Linked DNA regions of Hydrogenophaga sp. SL48. The protein of the gene in region 2 interacts with the protein of the main gene of each other region in a pairwise test. Links are inferred from orthologs where the notes say so. Each region holds a gene or a part of one and is shown on either strand. Other genes may lie near its edges.

Region 1 (8,554 bases), 570 kb from region 2 along the record:
AACCACACCTTCAATGCATCCACCGTCTGATGCACGTCGTGCACCCGAACAACGCTGGCACCCCGCTCCACGGCCAGCAGGGCTGCGGCGATGCTGGCCGACACGCGCTCGGCCGGAACCGGTCTCCCAGTGACGGCGCCGAGCGAAGACTTACGCGACCAGCCCGCCAGTATCGGATACCCCAGCGCAAGCAACTCGTTCTGGCGTCCGAGCAGCGAGAAGTTCTGCTCCACCGTCTTGCCAAAGCCAATGCCCGGGTCCAGGGCGATCCGGTCGCGCGCAACGCCAATATTGCCCAATGCCTGGGCACATCCCATCAAAAACTCGGCGACCTGTGACAGCACATCGCCTTCCATCGGCGCCACCTGCATGGTCTGAGGATCTCGATGCATGTGCATGAGACACACACCGCAGCGTGGGTGAGAAGCCACGACGCCCAATGCGTCACCCTGCCTCAAAGCCCAGATGTCGTTGACGATGTCAACGCCCAGGTCCAGAACGGCGCGCATCACCTCCGGCTTGTAGGTATCGACCGACACGGGCACACCCAGCTTGACCGCTTCGCGCACCACTGGCAGCACCCTGGTCAGCTCCTCATCCAGCGACAAGGCAGGGCTGCCGGGGCGGGTCGACTCGCCGCCGATGTCCAAAATGTGTGCGCCCTCGTTGATCAGCTGCTCACAATGAAGCAAAGCGGCTGAGGCAACAGCATGTTGTCCGCCATCAGAAAATGAGTCAGGCGTGACGTTGACAATGCCCATAACCTTGGGCGAATTCAAGTCGATGTCGAAACGAGTCGTGATCCAGCGCATGGGTGTCCAAGGCTCCAACGAAAACGGGGCCGTGAGGCCCCGTGAATACTGTGAATAAGACCTGAATCAGGCCGCGTTCGGCGCTGGATCAGGCGTCACGGCTGGTGTACCGCCACTGCCTCCTCCCCCCACAGACGGATTGCGTGGCGTCCAGTCCTTCGGCGGACGCGGGGGCTTGCCGGCCATGATGTCGTCGATCTGCTCAGCGTCGATGGTCTCCCATTCAAGCAGGGCCTTGGCCATGGCGTGCATCTTGTCACTGTGCTCTTCGATCAGATCACGTGCCAGCTTGTATTGCTGATCGATGATGCGCCGTACCTCGGCGTCCACCTTCTGCATGGTCTGCTCGCTCATGTTGGTGGTCTTGGTCACCGAACGACCCAGAAACACCTCACCCTCATTCTCGGCGTACACCATCGGGCCCAGCGCATCGGTCATGCCGTAGCGCATCACCATGTCACGGGCGATGGAGGTGGCGCGCTCGAAATCGTTCGAAGCGCCGGTGGTCATCTGGTTCATGAACACTTCTTCGGCAATACGGCCACCAAAGAGCATGCTGATCTGGTTCAGCATGTAGTCTTTGTCGTAGCTGTAGCGATCCTGAGCGGGCAGGCTCATGGTCACACCCAGCGCGCGACCGCGCGGGATGATGGTGACCTTGTGCACGGGATCGCATTTGGGCATCAGTTTGCCAATGAGCGCATGACCAGCTTCGTGGTAAGCGGTGTTCTTTCGCTCTTCCTCGGGCATCACCATGCTCTTGCGTTCGGGGCCCATGAAGATCTTGTCCTTGGCCTTCTCGAAGTCCTGCATTTCGACCACGCGTGCGTTGCGGCGCGCGGCCATCAAGGCTGCTTCATTGCAAAGGTTGGCCAGATCGGCACCACTCATGCCGGGCGTGCCCCGCGCGATCACGCTCGGGTTCACGTCGGTGCCCAGGGGCACCTTGCGCATGTGCACGTTCAAGATCTGCTCGCGGCCGCGGATGTCGGGCAGCGTCACATAGACTTGGCGGTCGAAACGGCCCGGGCGCAGCAAGGCGGCGTCCAGGATGTCCGGGCGGTTGGTGGCGGCCACCACGATCACCCCCAGGTTGGTCTCGAAACCGTCCATCTCGACCAGCATCTGGTTCAATGTCTGTTCGCGCTCGTCGTTGCCGCCGCCCAGGCCAGCACCGCGCTGGCGACCAACCGCATCAATTTCATCAATGAAGATGATGCAGGGAGCGTTCTTCTTGGCGTTCTCGAACATGTCGCGCACACGGGCCGCACCCACACCCACGAACATTTCCACGAAGTCAGAGCCCGAAATGCTGAAAAACGGCACCTTGGCTTCGCCCGCGATGCCCTTGGCCAGCAAGGTCTTGCCTGTGCCGGGAGGGCCAACCAGCAGCAGGCCGCGCGGAATCCGCCCGCCCAGCTTCTGGAACTTGGCTGGATCTTTCAGGAAGTCCACGACCTCCTTCACTTCTTCCTTGGCCTCGTCGCAACCGGCCACGTCGGCGAAAGTCACGGTGTTGTTGTTTTCGTCGAGCATGCGGGCCTTGCTCTTGCCGAAGCTGAACGCCCCGCCCTTGCCGCCGCCCTGCATCTGGCGCATGAAATAGATCCACACCCCGATCAACAGCAGCATCGGGCCCCAACTCACGAGCAGAGTCATCAGCAGCGAGCCCTCTTCACGGGGGCGCACATCGAACTTCACGTTGTTGTTGATCAAGTCACCCACCAACCCGCGGTCGAGGTAGGTGGCGGTGGTGCGCACCCGGCGGTCGTCTTGGGTGACGGCCACGATTTCGGTACCGCCTTGCCCTTCTTGGATGGTGGCGGATTTGAGCCCGCCAGATTTGACCAAGTCGAGGAATTCGGAATACCCCACAGTGCCGGCACCCGCAGAGGTGCGACCATCAAACTGCTTGAAAACAGTGAAAAGCACCATGGCGATGACCATCCACACGGCGATTTTCGAGAACCACTGGTTGTTCAAGTGCGGCTCCTGGCTAGAACATTGTCGGAATAAGGCATGTTGAGACCATTTTAGGTCTTTCAAGATGACCTTGAATTGATCTTTGACGTGGCAATGTCAATGAAATGGTCGGTGTTTCCCCGGCAATCGTTGAGCGACCTCAATTTTTAAGACCCATGCCCACCAGAAAGGTTTCAGAAGACTTGTCGCGCGAAGCCTTGGGCTTGAACGGTTTGACCACCTTGAAGGTCTGGCGAAACAGCGCCACCATCGGGTCGTAAGCCCCCCCATGGAACAGCTTGACCACCAGCGAACCGCTCGGCTTGAGGTGTTTGACCGAAAAATCGACCGCCAGCTCCACCAAGTCGATGATGCGGGCCGCGTCGGCGGATCCGATGCCGGACAGATTGGGGGCCATGTCGGACACCACGACGTCCACCGCCTGGATGCCACGGTCGATCAGGGCCTGCTCCAGCTCGGCCAGCACAGCCGGCTCGCGAAAGTCGCCCTGGATGAAGTGCACACCCTCCACCGGCTCCATTGGGAGCAGGTCCAGCGCCAGGATGTGCCCGTGCAGCGCTCCGACCGCTGCGCCCTGCGGGCTCAGCCTGCGGCGGGTGTACTGGCTCCAGGCGCCTGGCGTCGAGCCCAGGTCGACCACACAATCACCGGGACGGATCAAACCCAGGGTTTCGTCGATCTCCTTGAGCTTGTAGGCGGCTCGTGCGCGGTAGCCCTCGCGACTGGCGAGCTTGACGTAAGGGTCGTTGACGTGGTCGTTCAACCACGCCTTGTTGACCTTCTTGCTCTTCGTTTTGACTTTCATGCCCATGAGGGACGCCCGGCTTCTGTGTAAACGATAATTGTCCCATGCCCCAGATCACACTCACTCCCGCCCAGCGCAAAGTCCACCGCGCCGATGCCCACCACCTTGATCCCGTCGTCCTCGTTGGCGGCGATGGCTTGAGCCCCTCGGTCAAGAAGGAAATCGACGGTGCACTCAAGGCCCACGGCCTGATCAAGGTCCGCGTCTTCAGCGACGACCGCGCTGCTCGCGAGGCCATGCTGCAAACACTCGCCGACGAACTCGACGCCGCGCCCATCCAGCACATTGGCAAGCTGCTGGTGCTCTGGCGCCCGGTGCCCGAGAAGGAGAAAGCGGTGGACGAAGACCGCATGCCCGGCCCGCGCGACGTGAAGGTGCTGAAGTTCAGCAGCCGTGGCGGCCAGCGCCCTGAAGTGAAGGTGGTGCGAGTGCTGGGCAACCAGCGCCTGACCCCCGGCGGACAGGTCAAGCGCGCCAAGGTTCTGAAAAAGAGCATCAAGAAAAGCGCTCGCTGACGCGACATGGGTGAAAGCCCCGCCGTCGAGTCTTGAAGTTGTTCCCCTGAGCCCCTACTGAGACCGCATGAACATTTCCGTTGACAACCCTTTGCTGGACTTCTCGGGTCTGCCGCTTTTTGATGCCATTGCGCCCGATCACGTGGCACCCGCGGTCGATGCACTGCTGAAGGAAGCCAACGCCGCGCTTGAAACCGTCACGGCCGACGACTTCCCCAGCGACTGGACGGCGATCTCTCGGGTGTTGGACGTTGCAACGGAACGACTCTCGCGGGCCTGGGGATCGGTCGGGCACCTCAACAGCGTGGCCGACACGCCCGCGTTGCGTGCGGCCTACAACGAGGCGCTGCCGCGTGTCACGGAGTTCTGGACCCGCCTGGGCTCGGACGAGCGGCTGTTCAACAAATACCGGTCGATGGACCTGACCCGCCTGAACGCCGAGCAGGCCCAGGCCCACCGCAACGCCATGCGCAGCTTCGTGCTCGGTGGCGCTGAGCTCCAGGGCGAGGCCCGGGAGCGCTTTGCCTGGCTGCAGGAGCGCCAGGCCGAACTGGGGCAGAAGTTCAGTGAAAACGCGCTGGACGCCACCGATGCCTTCAGCCTCGTGGTCCCCGCCGAAGAGATGGCGGGTGTTCCTCCCGATGTGCTGCAGGCCACCTCGGCCGCGGCGCTGGCCGATGGTCAGGCGGGTCACAAGCTGACCCTCAAAATGCCCTGCTATCTGCCGGTGATGCAGTTTGCCCACAGCAGCGGATTGCGTGAAAAACTCTACCGGGCGTATGTCACACGCGCCAGCGACCAGGCGCCCGACGATGCCCAGCGCTTCGACAACGCGGCCATCATGGCCGAGCTGTTGGCGCTGCGTCACGAAGAGGCTCTGCTCCTGGGCCATCGTCACTATGCGGATGTGTCGCTGGTGCCCAAGATGGCCCAATCGCCCGAACAGGTGGTCAGCTTCCTCCGCGATCTGGGCCACAAAGCCCGCCCCTACGCCGAGCAAGACCTGGCCGATCTGCGCGTTTTCGCCAGCACCGAATTGGGGCTGAACGATCCACAAGCCTGGGACTGGCCCTACATCGGCGAAAAGCTCAAGGAAGCGCGTTACGCCTTCAGCGAGCAGGAAGTCAAACCCTACTTCACCGCGCCCAAGGTGCTGGCTGGCCTGTTCCAGATCGTTGAAACCCTGTTCGAGGTGGCGATCCGCCGCGACACGGCGCCGGTGTGGAACCCTGGCGTCGAGTTCTACCGCATCGAGCGCAACACCTCCGCGGGAACGCAGTTGGTGGGCCAGTTCTACCTGGATCCGGCCGCGCGCACCGGAAAGCGCGGCGGCGCCTGGATGGACGACGTGCGCGCCCGCTGGCTGCGACCGGACACCGGCGCACTGCAAACCCCGGTGGCGCACCTGGTCTGCAACTTCGCCGAAGGCGTGAACGGCAAGCCACCGCTGCTCACGCACGACGACGTGATCACCCTCTTCCACGAATTTGGTCACGGCCTGCACCACCTGCTGACGCAGGTGAACGAGCGTGACGTATCGGGCATCAGTGGTGTGGAATGGGACGCTGTCGAACTGCCCAGCCAGTTCATGGAAAACTTCTGCTGGGAATGGGACGTGCTCAAGCACATGACCGCCCATGTGGACACCGGCGAGCCGCTGCCCCGTGTGCTGTTCGACAAGATGCTCGCCGCCAAGAACTACCAGAGCGGCCTGCAGACGCTTCGCCAGGTGGAGTTCTCTTTGTTCGACATGCTGCTGCACAGCCAGACCCCGCCCGCCGACAGCGGCGAGGCCATCCTCGCGCTGCAGCAGCAGGTGCGCGACGAAGTCGCGGTGCTGCAGCCACCGGCCTACAGCCGCACGCCCCACACTTTCAGCCACATCTTTGCGGGCGGCTACTCCGCCGGTTATTACAGCTACAAGTGGGCCGAGGTGCTGTCGGCAGACGCTTACGCGGCCTTCGAGGAAGCCGCGAAAGCCGGCGGTCACAGCACGCTGGACGTCGCCACCGGTCGCCGGTACCGTGAGGCCATTCTGGAAGCGGGCGGCAGCCGTCCCGCCATGGAGTCGTTCAAGGCTTTTCGCGGCCGTGAGCCGGGCATCGACGCCTTGTTGCGTCACCAGGGCATGGCATGAAGCGCCCTTTGAAATGGTTGACAGGAGATGACATGAAGCACATCGCGATTCGGGCCCCAAAACCCGCTGGCATCGTGGCAGCGGCCTTGTTACTGGGAACACTGGCCGCACCCTGGGCCATGGCCCAGGGTGTCTACCGCATCGTCGGACCCGACGGTCGGGTGAGCTACTCCGACCAGCCCCCACCGCCCAGCGCCAACGCCAGGCCGGTGGCTGGCGTGTCGGCTGGCGCCAGCGGGAGCGCTCCCCTGCCGCCAGAACTGCGCCAGGCGGCCGGCCGGTACCCGGTCACCCTGTACACCGGCAGCGACTGCACCCCCTGCAACAACGGTCGGAACATGCTGAACGCGCGCGGCATCCCCTACACGGAAAAAACTGTGAACTCCGCGGACGACGGCGCTGCATTCAAGCGATTGAGCAACACCAACAGCCTGCCCCTGCTCACGATCGGCAGTCAACAGATCAAGGGCTATTCCGAATCGGAGTGGAACCAGTACCTGGACGCGGCCGGGTATCCCAAGCAGTCGGTGCTGCCCGCCAGCTACCGGCGCCCCGCGGCCACGGCCCTGGTGGAGGCCAAGCCCCTGCCTGCAGCAGCACCCAGCGAGACGGCGGCAGAGAGAAGGCGCTCGGCGGCACCACCGGCGGACACGCCCGCAGCGCCTACCGTGGAAGGCTCGGGCGGCATCCGCTTCTGAACCCTGGGGCAGGTGTCAGAAGCTCAGGGTCTTGACGCCACCGGGCGTGCCGAGCAGACAGACATCGGCCTTCTGGTGGGCAAACACGCCCACCGTGACCACGCCGGGCCACTGGTTGACCTGGCTTTCAAACCCCAGCGGGTCGGTGATCTGCAGGCCCGTGACATCCAGGATGTGCTGGCCGTTGTCGGTCACCAGCGGTTGGCCGTCTTTCAACCGCACGTGCGCCTTGCCGCCCATTTGCTGAAATTGCCGCATCAGACGGGCCGCGGCCATCGGAATCACCTCCACCGGCAGCGGAAAGGCACCCAGCACCGGCACCATCTTGGACTCGTCGGCAATGCAGACGAAGCGCCTGGACATGGCTGCGACGATCTTTTCACGGGTCAGTGCCGCACCACCGCCCTTGACCATGAAGCCCCGCGCGTCGATCTCGTCGGCGCCATCGATGTACACCGAAAGCTCCGTGACCTCGCTGGCGTTCAGTACCGGGATGCCCAGGGCGCGCATGCGGGCTGTTGAGGCCTCTGAGCTGGACACGGCACCCGGAATCTGGTCTTTCAGCGACGCCAGCGCGTCGATGAACTTGTTGACGGTGGAGCCAGTGCCCACCCCCACCACCTCGCCGGGGATCACGTACTGGAGGGCGGCCTGCCCGACCAGGGCTTTGAGTTCGTCTTGGGTCATTTGAGACAATCAGCGGTAACAAAGAATCCCACGATTATCCAATGTCACTTCTGCCCTACGCCGTCGCCCGCCCCTTCCTGTTCGGCCTCGATCCCGAAGCTGCCCACGAGCTCACGCTGGGCAGCCTGGCAACACTGCAGCATTCCCCACTGACCTGCCTGTACAGCGAGCCCCGCGTGAACGATCCGTTCACGCTCGCCGGCCTGCAGTTCCCCAACCGCGTCGGCCTGGCGGCCGGTCTCGACAAGAACGCCCGCTGCATCGACGGCCTGGCCGCCATGGGCTTCGGTTTCGTCGAGGTCGGCACGGTCACCCCGCTGGCGCAGCCGGGCAATCCCAAGCCGCGCATGTTTCGCTTGCCCAAGGCCAACGCCCTGATCAACCGCCTGGGTTTCAACAACGAGGGCCTCGCCGCGTTCATTGCCAATGTGCAGCGGGCCCGGTTCCGCGATCAGGGCGGTGTGAGCCCGATGCTGCTCGGACTGAACATCGGCAAGAACGCCGCCACGCCGATCGAACGGGCGACCGAGGACTACCTCACCTGCCTGAGCGGCGTGTACCCGCACGCCGACTACGTGACGGTCAACATCTCCAGCCCCAACACCAAGAACCTGCGCAGCCTGCAAAGCGACGAGGCGCTGGACGCCCTGCTCGGCGCGGTCTCGGAGCGGCGCGAGCAGCTGGCCCAGCAGACGGGGCGGCGCATCCCCGTCTTCCTCAAGATCGCCCCCGACCTCGACGAGACCCAGGTGGAGGTCATTGCAGGCACCCTGATGCGTTACGGCGCCGACAGCCGCGGTGGGGTCAACAACTCGTGGGGCGTGATCGCCACCAACACCACGCTGAGCCGCGACGCCGTCAAGGGGCTGCCCCACGCGGAAGAAGCCGGTGGTCTCTCGGGGTCACCGGTGCTGGAA
Region 2 (8,488 bases):
GGACTTGCCCGCAAAGCTGGCCTTGTAGGCCTCCAGGCTGCGGTAGAACTGCGCAAACGCTGGGTCACGCCCAAAAGCCTCGCCATAGAGACCAGCTGCCTTGGCATCGGCCTCGCCCTTGATGGTCTGCGCCTGTTTGTAGGCCTCGGCCAGAATCACTTCACGCTGGCGATCGGCATCGGCACGGATCTTTTCACCCTCGGCGAAACCCGTGGATCGCAGCTCGTTCGCCACGCGCTTGCGCTCGGTTTCCATGCGCTGGTAAACCGACGCGGTGATGCTCTCGGCGTAGTCCACGCGCGTGATGCGCACATCGACCACGTCCATGCCCCAGGGCTGTTCAGCGCCCTTGACAGCCAACAACACCTCGCGCTTCACATCTTCCATCAGCTGCTCGCGGCGGGTGGACAGCAACTCATTGAGCGTGCGCTTGTTCACCTCCTGCTGAAAGGAGTTGCGAACCACGCGGTTGAGCTGCAGCGCTCCAGCGCTCTCATTCAAACCCACGTTGCGGATGTACTGCTGCGGCTCACTGATGCGCCAGCGCACATACCAGTCGATCACGACGCGCTGCTTCTCAGCCGTCAAGGTGGGTTCGGTGTCACTGCTTTCCAGCGTGAGCAGGCGCTTGTCGATGTACGACACGTTTTGCACCAGCGGAATCTTCCAGCCCAGACCAGGTTCGGTCACGACCTTCTTGATTTCACCGAGCTGGAACACCACGCCGAACTGGCGTTGGTCCACGACAAAAAAGGTGGCGCTCAGAAACGCCAGGGCCACCAGGATGGAGGTGGCAATGAAGCCAAGCTTGTTCATGTGTGGGTCTCTTCGTGGGCCGCGCTTCAGCGGCTCTCACGCTCGCGCGAGCGGGCGTTGTTGGTCGTGCTGGTGGTCGGTGCCACGGGTGATGGCGCACTGCTGGTCGGTGCGGAGCTTGCGGGCGCAGCGGCCGCGCCACCTTGTGCAGTCATCTGCATGATCTTGTCGAGAGGCAGATACAGGAGGTTGGAGCCGGCCTTGGTATCGACCATGACCTTGGTCACGTTCGAATACACCTGAGCCATCGAATCGGTGTACATGCGATCCCGCGTCACCTGCGGCGCCTTCTGGTACTCAACCAGCACAGAACGGAAACGTTGGGCATCGCCATCGGCCTGCCCGACGATGCGGGCGCGGTAGCCCTCGGCCTCTGCGCTCAGGCGCGATGCGGCACCACGAGCCCGCGGCACCACGTCATTGGCGTAGGCCTGAGCCTCGTTCTTGGCCCGGTCGCGCTCCTGGCTGGCCTTCAACACGTCATCGAATGCGGCCTGCACCTGTTCGGGCGGCCTCACATGGGTCAGGTTGATGCCTTCGACGACGACCCCGACCTTGTAACGGTCCAGAATGGTCTGCATCAGTGCCCGCACACGTGGCGCAATCTGATCACGCTCTTCCACCAGGGCAGCGTCCATCTTCATCTTGCCGACCACTTCACGAACGGCGGTCTCAGCGGCCTTGAGCACGGCCGCATCCGGGTCACGGCTCTCGAAAAGGTAGGCCCGCGCGTCATTGAGGCGGAACTGGACCACGAACTTGATGTCGACGATGTTCTCGTCGGCCGTCAGCATCGACGACTCGCGAAGGCCGGTGGCGGGCACGATGGCGTCACGCCCCACATCGACCGAGCGGAGCTGGGTGACGAAGATCGTTTCGTGGCGCTCGATCGGGTACGGCAAACGCCAGCGAAAACCGGCGCCTGCCGTGCTGCTGAACTTGCCGAATCGCGTGATCACGGCCTGCTGGCCTTCCTGCACGATGAAAAAGCCGGTGCCCAGCCAGATCAGCAATGCCACAACGGCAATCAATCCGGCTCCAATGCCCGCAGACTTGGGGCTGGGGTTGAAACCGGGCGTACCGCCACCATTGCCACCCCGGCCCGATCCACCGCCTTTGCCACCCAGCAAACCTCCGAGCTTGCGATTGAAGTCGCGCCAGAGCTCGTCCAGATCGGGTGGTCCTTGATTCGGTCCTTGCGGCGGGCGTTGGCCGCGCGTTGGTTGCCGGGGCTCATCGTCACGCCCGGGTTCAGCACCCGCCTTGGGCTCGTTTTCACCACGCGCAGGCTCGTCACGGCCCCAACGCGGATCATTCAGATTGAACATGCCGAGCAGGCGCCGAAGCCAGCCTGACGATTTGTTGCTGCTCGCGCCACCGGGTGGGGATTCCAGATTCACATCCATGGATTGCCAACTCTTCTTTCGAATCAAAACCATCACATTGTGCCCATTCCAGGGGGCATGTCTTGCGCACCGGTCAAGTCACGCTCGTCATCCGGAAGGGCATCGACCGGCCTCTCAGCCAGAACGACCGAAGACAACAGCGATCGCAAGTCCGGCAAACCGGATCCGTTCAAAGCGCTGACGAAGATACGAGGCACGCTCTGCCCACCGAGTTCCATGGAGTCGCTCAGCGTCAAGGGCAGGCTGGCGGGATCCATGGCGTCAAGCTTGTTGAACACCAGGATCTGCGGAACCTGGTCGGCACCAATGTCCTTCAGGACACCCATCACCGACGCGATCTGCTCGAGATGGGCGGGGTTGGAAGCATCCACCACATGCAGCAGCAGATCGGCGTCCGCCGCTTCTTGCAGAGTGGCCGCAAAAGCATCCACCAGTCCGTGCGGCAGGTCGCGAATGAACCCCACGGTGTCCGACAACGAAACTGAACGCCCCGCTTCACCGAGGTACAACTGGCGTGTCGTGGTGTCCAGCGTCGCAAACAGCTGGTCGGCCGCGTAGGCACGGGCTTTGACCAACGCATTGAATATCGACGACTTGCCGGCATTGGTATAGCCCACCAGCGAAATCGTGAACGCCTCACGACGCTCCCGCTGACGCCTTTGGGTGGCTCTCTGCTTCTTGACCTTTTCCAGCCGCTCTTTGGTTCGCTTGACCGCGTCATTGATCATGCGTCGATCCAGCTCGATCTGCGTCTCACCCGGACCGCCGCGCATGCCGATACCGCCGCTCTGGCGCTCCAGGTGGGTCCAGCGGCGGACGAGCCGGGTCGACAAATACTGCAACCGGGCCAGCTCCACCTGCAATTTGCCTTCATGGCTGCGGGCACGCTGGGCAAATATCTGAAGAATCAGCAAGGTCCTGTCGTTGACGGGCAAACCAAGCTCCCGCTCAAGATTCCGCTGCTGGGCCGGACTGAGCGCCTGATCGAACAGAACTTCGCTGGCGCCCGTGGACTGAGCCAGCATCCGGATTTCTTCCGCTTTTCCAGAACCTACAAACAATGCTGGATCGGGCGCCCGGCGCTTGCAGCTCACCCTATCGGCGACTTTAAAACCAGCCGTTTGCGCAAGCAAACCCAGTTCTTCAAGACCACGGTCGAAATGTGGGCCACCCAGATCCACGCCCACCAAGATCACCGATGGGGTGGAAGATGCAATGGATGCGGAGGGATTCAATTCAGATCCGCCCGATAGGATGAAGGGCATGGCCCATGCGGCACCCGCCCATCAGGAGCGGCGCCCCGATCAAGAGGCTGCGGCTTCGTCCGGACCGACGGCAGTGAACTGCACCGGACGGCCCGGCACGATGGTGGAGATGGCGTGCTTGTAAACCATTTGCGTGACGGTGTTGCGCAGCAGCACGACATACTGGTCAAACGATTCAATCTGACCCTGCAATTTGATGCCGTTGACCAGGTAGATCGACACGGGCACATGTTCCCGGCGAAGCTGGTTCAGGAAAGGATCTTGCAAGAGCTGGCCTTTGTTATTGCTCACGATATGCTCCGTGTTCAAAAGAAGTTGTTAGGGCGTGAACCATACCACACGCCTGCCAGTCTGCAGGGATTGGCGAAGCTCAATCCGCATCCTTGAAGGGGTTGTCCGCGGTTTTGAACTCGATGCGCAGCGGTGTTCCCACCAGATCAAAGGCTTTGCGGAAGCGTCCTTCAAGGAAACGCTTGTACGCATCAGGCACGTGCTGCAACGAGTTGCCGTGAATCACGATCACAGGTGGATTCATGCCTCCTTGATGAGCGTAGCGCATCTTGGGACGGAACATGCCGCCCCGGGTCGGCGCCTGGAAAGCCACGGCCTCCATCAGCAGGCGCGTCAGCACCGGCGTGGACATCTTGCGCATGGCCGACGTTCTCGCCTGGATGATCGATTTCCACACCGGGCCCAGACCCTGACGTTTCTTCGCCGAAATCAGGTGCAGCGAGGCGAACTTCAGGAACGCCAGCCGGGTTTCGATCTGGCGTTCGATCTGTTCGCGCTGGTAGGCGTCCACAGCGTCCCATTTGTTGATCGCCAGCACCACGGCACGCCCACTCTCCAGAATGAAGCCCGCGATGTGTGCGTCCTGATCCGTCACGCCCTGGGTGGCATCCAGCAGCAGCAGGACAACGTGAGCGCTCTCGATGGCCTGCAGCGTCTTGACCACAGAGAACTTCTCGATCGCCTCAAACACCTTGCCCTTGCGGCGCAAGCCGGCGGTGTCGATCAGCTCGAACTTCTGGCCATCCTTTTCGAACGGCACCGAGATCGCATCGCGGGTGGTGCCTGGCATGTCGAATGCCACCAGCCGCTCCTCGCCCAGCCACACGTTGATCAGGGTGGACTTGCCCGCATTGGGCCGCCCCGCCACCGCCAGACGGATGACACTGGTGTCCTCTTCTTCAGCTTCGTCGTCCTCATCGGCCAAGCCGGGTATGGCTTCAAGTGCTGCGTCAAGCATGGAGCGCACGCCCTGTCCATGCGCACTCGACACTGGCAACACCTCACCCAGACCGAGCTCAAAGAACTCCACCAGCTGCAGGCCTTGCGTCATGCCCTCAGCCTTGTTGGCCACCAACACCGTGGGTTTGCCCAACCGACGCAGGTATTTGGCGATGTCGTGGTCTTGAGCACTGATGCCAGCGCGGGCGTCCACCACAAAGATCACCACGTCCGACTCGGCCACAGCCTGACGGGTCTGCTTGGCCATTTCCTTGTAGATGCCGGACTCGGCGGTGGGCTCGAACCCACCGGTGTCGATCACAATGAACTCGCGCTTGCCCACATGCCCGTTGCCGTAGTGGCGATCACGGGTGAGGCCTGCGAAATCCGCAACGATCGCGTCGCGGGTGCTGGTCAGTCGATTGAACAGGGTGGACTTGCCCACATTGGGCCGCCCCACCAGGGCGATAACGGGTTTCACGGAAATAGACTTTCGTTCAGGAACGCAGAAAGCCTGTGTTCTTCAGCAAATATCACTGCGAGCGCCACGCAAAGACGCCGCCGTTGAGCGTCTGCACCACCAACGCGGGGCCCGACAGCACAGGTGAGGCCAAGATGGGCGAGCCATCGGTGGTGAGACGGGTCAACTCACTGCCGTCTTCCCGCGACAAGAGGTGCACCAGCCCGGTGCCGTCGCCCACAACCAGCAGGCGACCCAAGGCCAGCGGGGCCGTCAGTTCGCGGAATTTCAGGCGATCAACCTCCCAGCCACGATCCCCTTTGACACGTTGCCAGGCCATCAGGCGGCCGTCGGTTTCGCTGCCAAAAACATACTGCTCGTCACCATGCACGCCCGTCACACCTTGTGCGGGCTTGCTCCAGAGCAAGCGGCCTGTGTCGGTGTCCACACAGCCCACCGCCGAGTTGAAAGAGCGGGCGCACACCGTGTTGCCGACCCGGCTCACGGAGCCCACCAGATCCACCAGGCGCTCCACTTCATTGGTGCCGCGCGAATTCGCGATCGGAACTTCCCAGCGGAGCGTGCCATTCAGGGGGTTCAGCCCCACGAGACGACCCGACAACCCCGCCACCAGCGTGTCCCCCACAGCCAACAGCACACCCGACTGACGCAACACCAACGGCTCCCCGGGACGGGCCTGGGTCCACAACCGCGCGCCATTCTGCGCGTCAAAAGCCATGACACTGCGGTCGGCCGCCAGCACAAACACACGGCGCCCCGCCACGAGCGGCGCCGTGAACGAAGCGGCGGAAAGCTGCACCCGCCAGCTTTCTCGGCCATCGGCCATGGCAATCAACTGGTTGCCCTGGGTCACCACTGCCGTCGTCTGACCATCAGATCCCGCGCCCGTGGACAGCGATGTGCCCAGGTTCAAGCGCCAGACATCGCGCCCTGACGTTGCATCCACCACGGCGACGGTGCCCTTGGAACCCGTGAGGTACACCCTCCCCTGGTGCGCCAACGGCGCCATCGACGGTGACGAGGGGCCCATCTGGGTTGACCAGATCAGTTGCGCGCTCGCGCGGTTGGCCGCAGGGGCGAGTTCGGCCGGCTTCATCTTGACGGGACCTGACGAACACGCCGCCAGCAACATCGCGGCCGCCATGGCCACCACACCACCCATCACGCGCACATGGCCAAACTGGATCATTTTGTTCATGGCGCTCAACGCGCCGCCTCGGTGGAGACAGGCGCCGGGGACACGTCCACGCCCAGCGCCGCCAGTTTCACTTGCACCAGTTGCCGGTACTCATTGCGGTTGCTCAGCCCGTCCCAGGCCTTCTGGTACTGGGCCTTGGCATCGTCGCCCTTGCCCTGAGCCATGAGCACATCGCCACGGCGATCGGCGGCCAGCGGTTCGTAAGCCTTCGGCATAGGGGCCTCCAGCACCTTCAGCGCCTCGTCAAATGCCTTGGCTTCCAGATGCACACCCGCAAGTCGCAGACGCGCCACGGCTTGGAGGGACTCATCGCTGGACTTCTCTGCCACCCAGGCCAACGCCGCTTTGGCGCCATCGGGCTTGCCCGCCTCAAACAGGCTCCTGGCCGCCAGCAAGGCGCCTTGAGCGGCATAGCTGGTGCCTCCGAAGCGGTCCTTCATGTCCGCCAGCGCGCGCTCGATCTTTTCGGCATCCTTGGCACCGGATGCCCGCTCGATTTCGTCGAACAGGGCAGCGGCCTTGGTGGCCTGGGTGCGCTGCCAGTAGTTCCATCCGTTCCAGGCGGCGAATCCGCCGAGCACCGCGATCAGCAACCAGGTGATGAGGTTGCCGTACTGGGCCCAGAAGTGTTTGAGCTGGTCAAGTTGTTCCTGCTCTTCGAGATCGAGATGTTTCGCCATGGGTGTCCGGGGAGATTGCTTCGGCCGATTGTAGGTGGTGGGGTCCGGAGAGGCTCAGTCGCCGCGCAGCGAGACGCCCCAGGCGGAGGCATTGTTCAGCGGTTGGAGCTGCTGCCCCACATCGCCGTCGCGGGTGCCGCGCAGCGGCTTGACCGCCACCATGCCTTGCTCAAGCTCCTGCGCGCCGAACACCAGAGCATGACGCGCGCCACTGGCATCGGCCTTTTTGAACTGCGACTTCATGCTGCCCATGCCATCAGCGCCACCGGCGTGCATGGTGACGCTCACGCCTTGATGGCGCAGCTCGCGCAGCAGCCGCATGGCCACCGGCAGGGCCGCCACGTCCGGCACCACGGCGTAGGCGTCGGGTACCACCGGCTCTGGCAGGCGGCCCTGCTCTTTCAGCAGCTCCAGAATGCGCTCCATGCCCAAAGCCCAACCCACCGCCGGCGCGGCCTTGCCGCCGATCTGTTCAAACAGGCCGTCGTAACGCCCCCCGGCACACACCGTGCCCTGCGAGCCGAGCTGCGTGGTGACGAACTCGAACACCGACAGGTTGTAGTAGTCCATGCCGCGCACCAAGCGCGGGTTGATGCGGTAGGCGATGCCCTGCGCATCCAGCAGCGCCCGCAGGCGGTTGAAGTGATCCAGCGACTCGGGTCCCAAAAAAGCCATGAGGTGTGGTGCACCGTTCACCATCGCCTGCATGGCGGGATTTTTCGTGTCCAGGATGCGCAGCGGGTTGCTGTGCAGGCGGCGTCGGGCGTCTTCGTCCAGCAGGTCGGCGTGGGATTCCAGGTAGCTGATCAGTGCCGCGCGGTGCGCCTGTCGCTCGGCCGGCTGGCCCAGGCTGTTGATCTCCAGCTCGATGCCTTCCAAGCCCAGCTCGGCCCAGAGGTCGCAGGCCAGCACGATCAGCTCGGCGTCGACATCCGGCCCGGCAAAGCCCAGGGCCTCGGCACCAAACTGGTGGAACTGGCGGTAGCGCCCGCGTTGCGGGCGCTCGTGGCGAAACATCGGGCCCATGTAATACAGGCGCTTGCCGCCGTCGTACAACATGGAATGCTCTACCGCCGCTCGCACGACACCTGCCGTGTTTTCAGGGCGCAGCGTCAGCTGTTCGCCATTGAGACGGTCTTCGAAGGAGTACATCTCCTTCTCGACGATATCGGTCACTTCGCCCAGACCACGAACGAACAAGGCCGTGGGTTCGACGATCGGCGTGCGCACGTTGCGGTAGCCATAGCGGCGCATCAGCGCGCGCAGGGTCTCTTCCAGCCACTCCCAGTGCGCGGACACGGGAGGTGCAATGTCGTTCATGCCTTTGACGGCGCTCAATTTCTCGGCCATGGATGCTTGTCTTGTGAAGGCGCGGCTTCATCGCCACGCTGAGGGTCAGGCAGTGACGCCAA

The links.
Region 1: the proteins of hflK (region 2) and ftsH interact in binary tests that used the Escherichia coli proteins (3 or more experiments, as listed by UniProt). The link is inferred for Hydrogenophaga sp. SL48 from one-to-one orthologs.

What each region holds. Positions count from the first base shown.
Region 1 is NZ_CP063400.1:1,391,959-1,400,512, reverse strand. Bases 338-3,270 are described here. They hold ftsH (ATP-dependent zinc metalloprotease FtsH), read right to left. Parts: upstream 2,796-3,270; coding sequence 879-2,795; downstream 338-878. Other genes in these bases: IM738_RS06695 (RlmE family RNA methyltransferase), read right to left, coding at 2,935-3,270; folP (dihydropteroate synthase), read right to left, coding at 338-812. In the rest of the region: more of folP, read right to left, coding at 1-337; more of IM738_RS06695, read right to left, coding at 3,271-3,600; IM738_RS06690 (YhbY family RNA-binding protein), read left to right, coding at 3,645-4,115; IM738_RS06685 (M3 family metallopeptidase), read left to right, coding at 4,183-6,252; IM738_RS06680 (glutaredoxin family protein), read left to right, coding at 6,285-6,950; ribose-5-phosphate isomerase RpiA, read right to left, coding at 6,966-7,637; IM738_RS06670 (quinone-dependent dihydroorotate dehydrogenase), read left to right, coding at 7,679-8,554. UniProt on the Escherichia coli protein: Acts as a processive, ATP-dependent zinc metallopeptidase for both cytoplasmic and membrane proteins. Plays a role in the quality control of integral membrane proteins.
Region 2 is NZ_CP063400.1:1,970,352-1,978,839, forward strand. What follows is about bases 33-2,899. They hold hflK (FtsH protease activity modulator HflK), read right to left. Parts: upstream 2,223-2,899; coding sequence 843-2,222; downstream 33-842. Other genes in these bases: hflC (protease modulator HflC), read right to left, coding at 33-816; hflX (GTPase HflX), read right to left, coding at 2,255-2,899. In the rest of the region: more of hflC, read right to left, coding at 1-32; more of hflX, read right to left, coding at 2,900-3,418; RNA chaperone Hfq, read right to left, coding at 3,527-3,796; ribosome biogenesis GTPase Der, read right to left, coding at 3,858-5,198; outer membrane protein assembly factor BamB, read right to left, coding at 5,251-6,342; IM738_RS09410 (YfgM family protein), read right to left, coding at 6,402-7,076; hisS (histidine--tRNA ligase), read right to left, coding at 7,131-8,426; ispG (flavodoxin-dependent (E)-4-hydroxy-3-methylbut-2-enyl-diphosphate synthase), read right to left, coding at 8,472-8,488.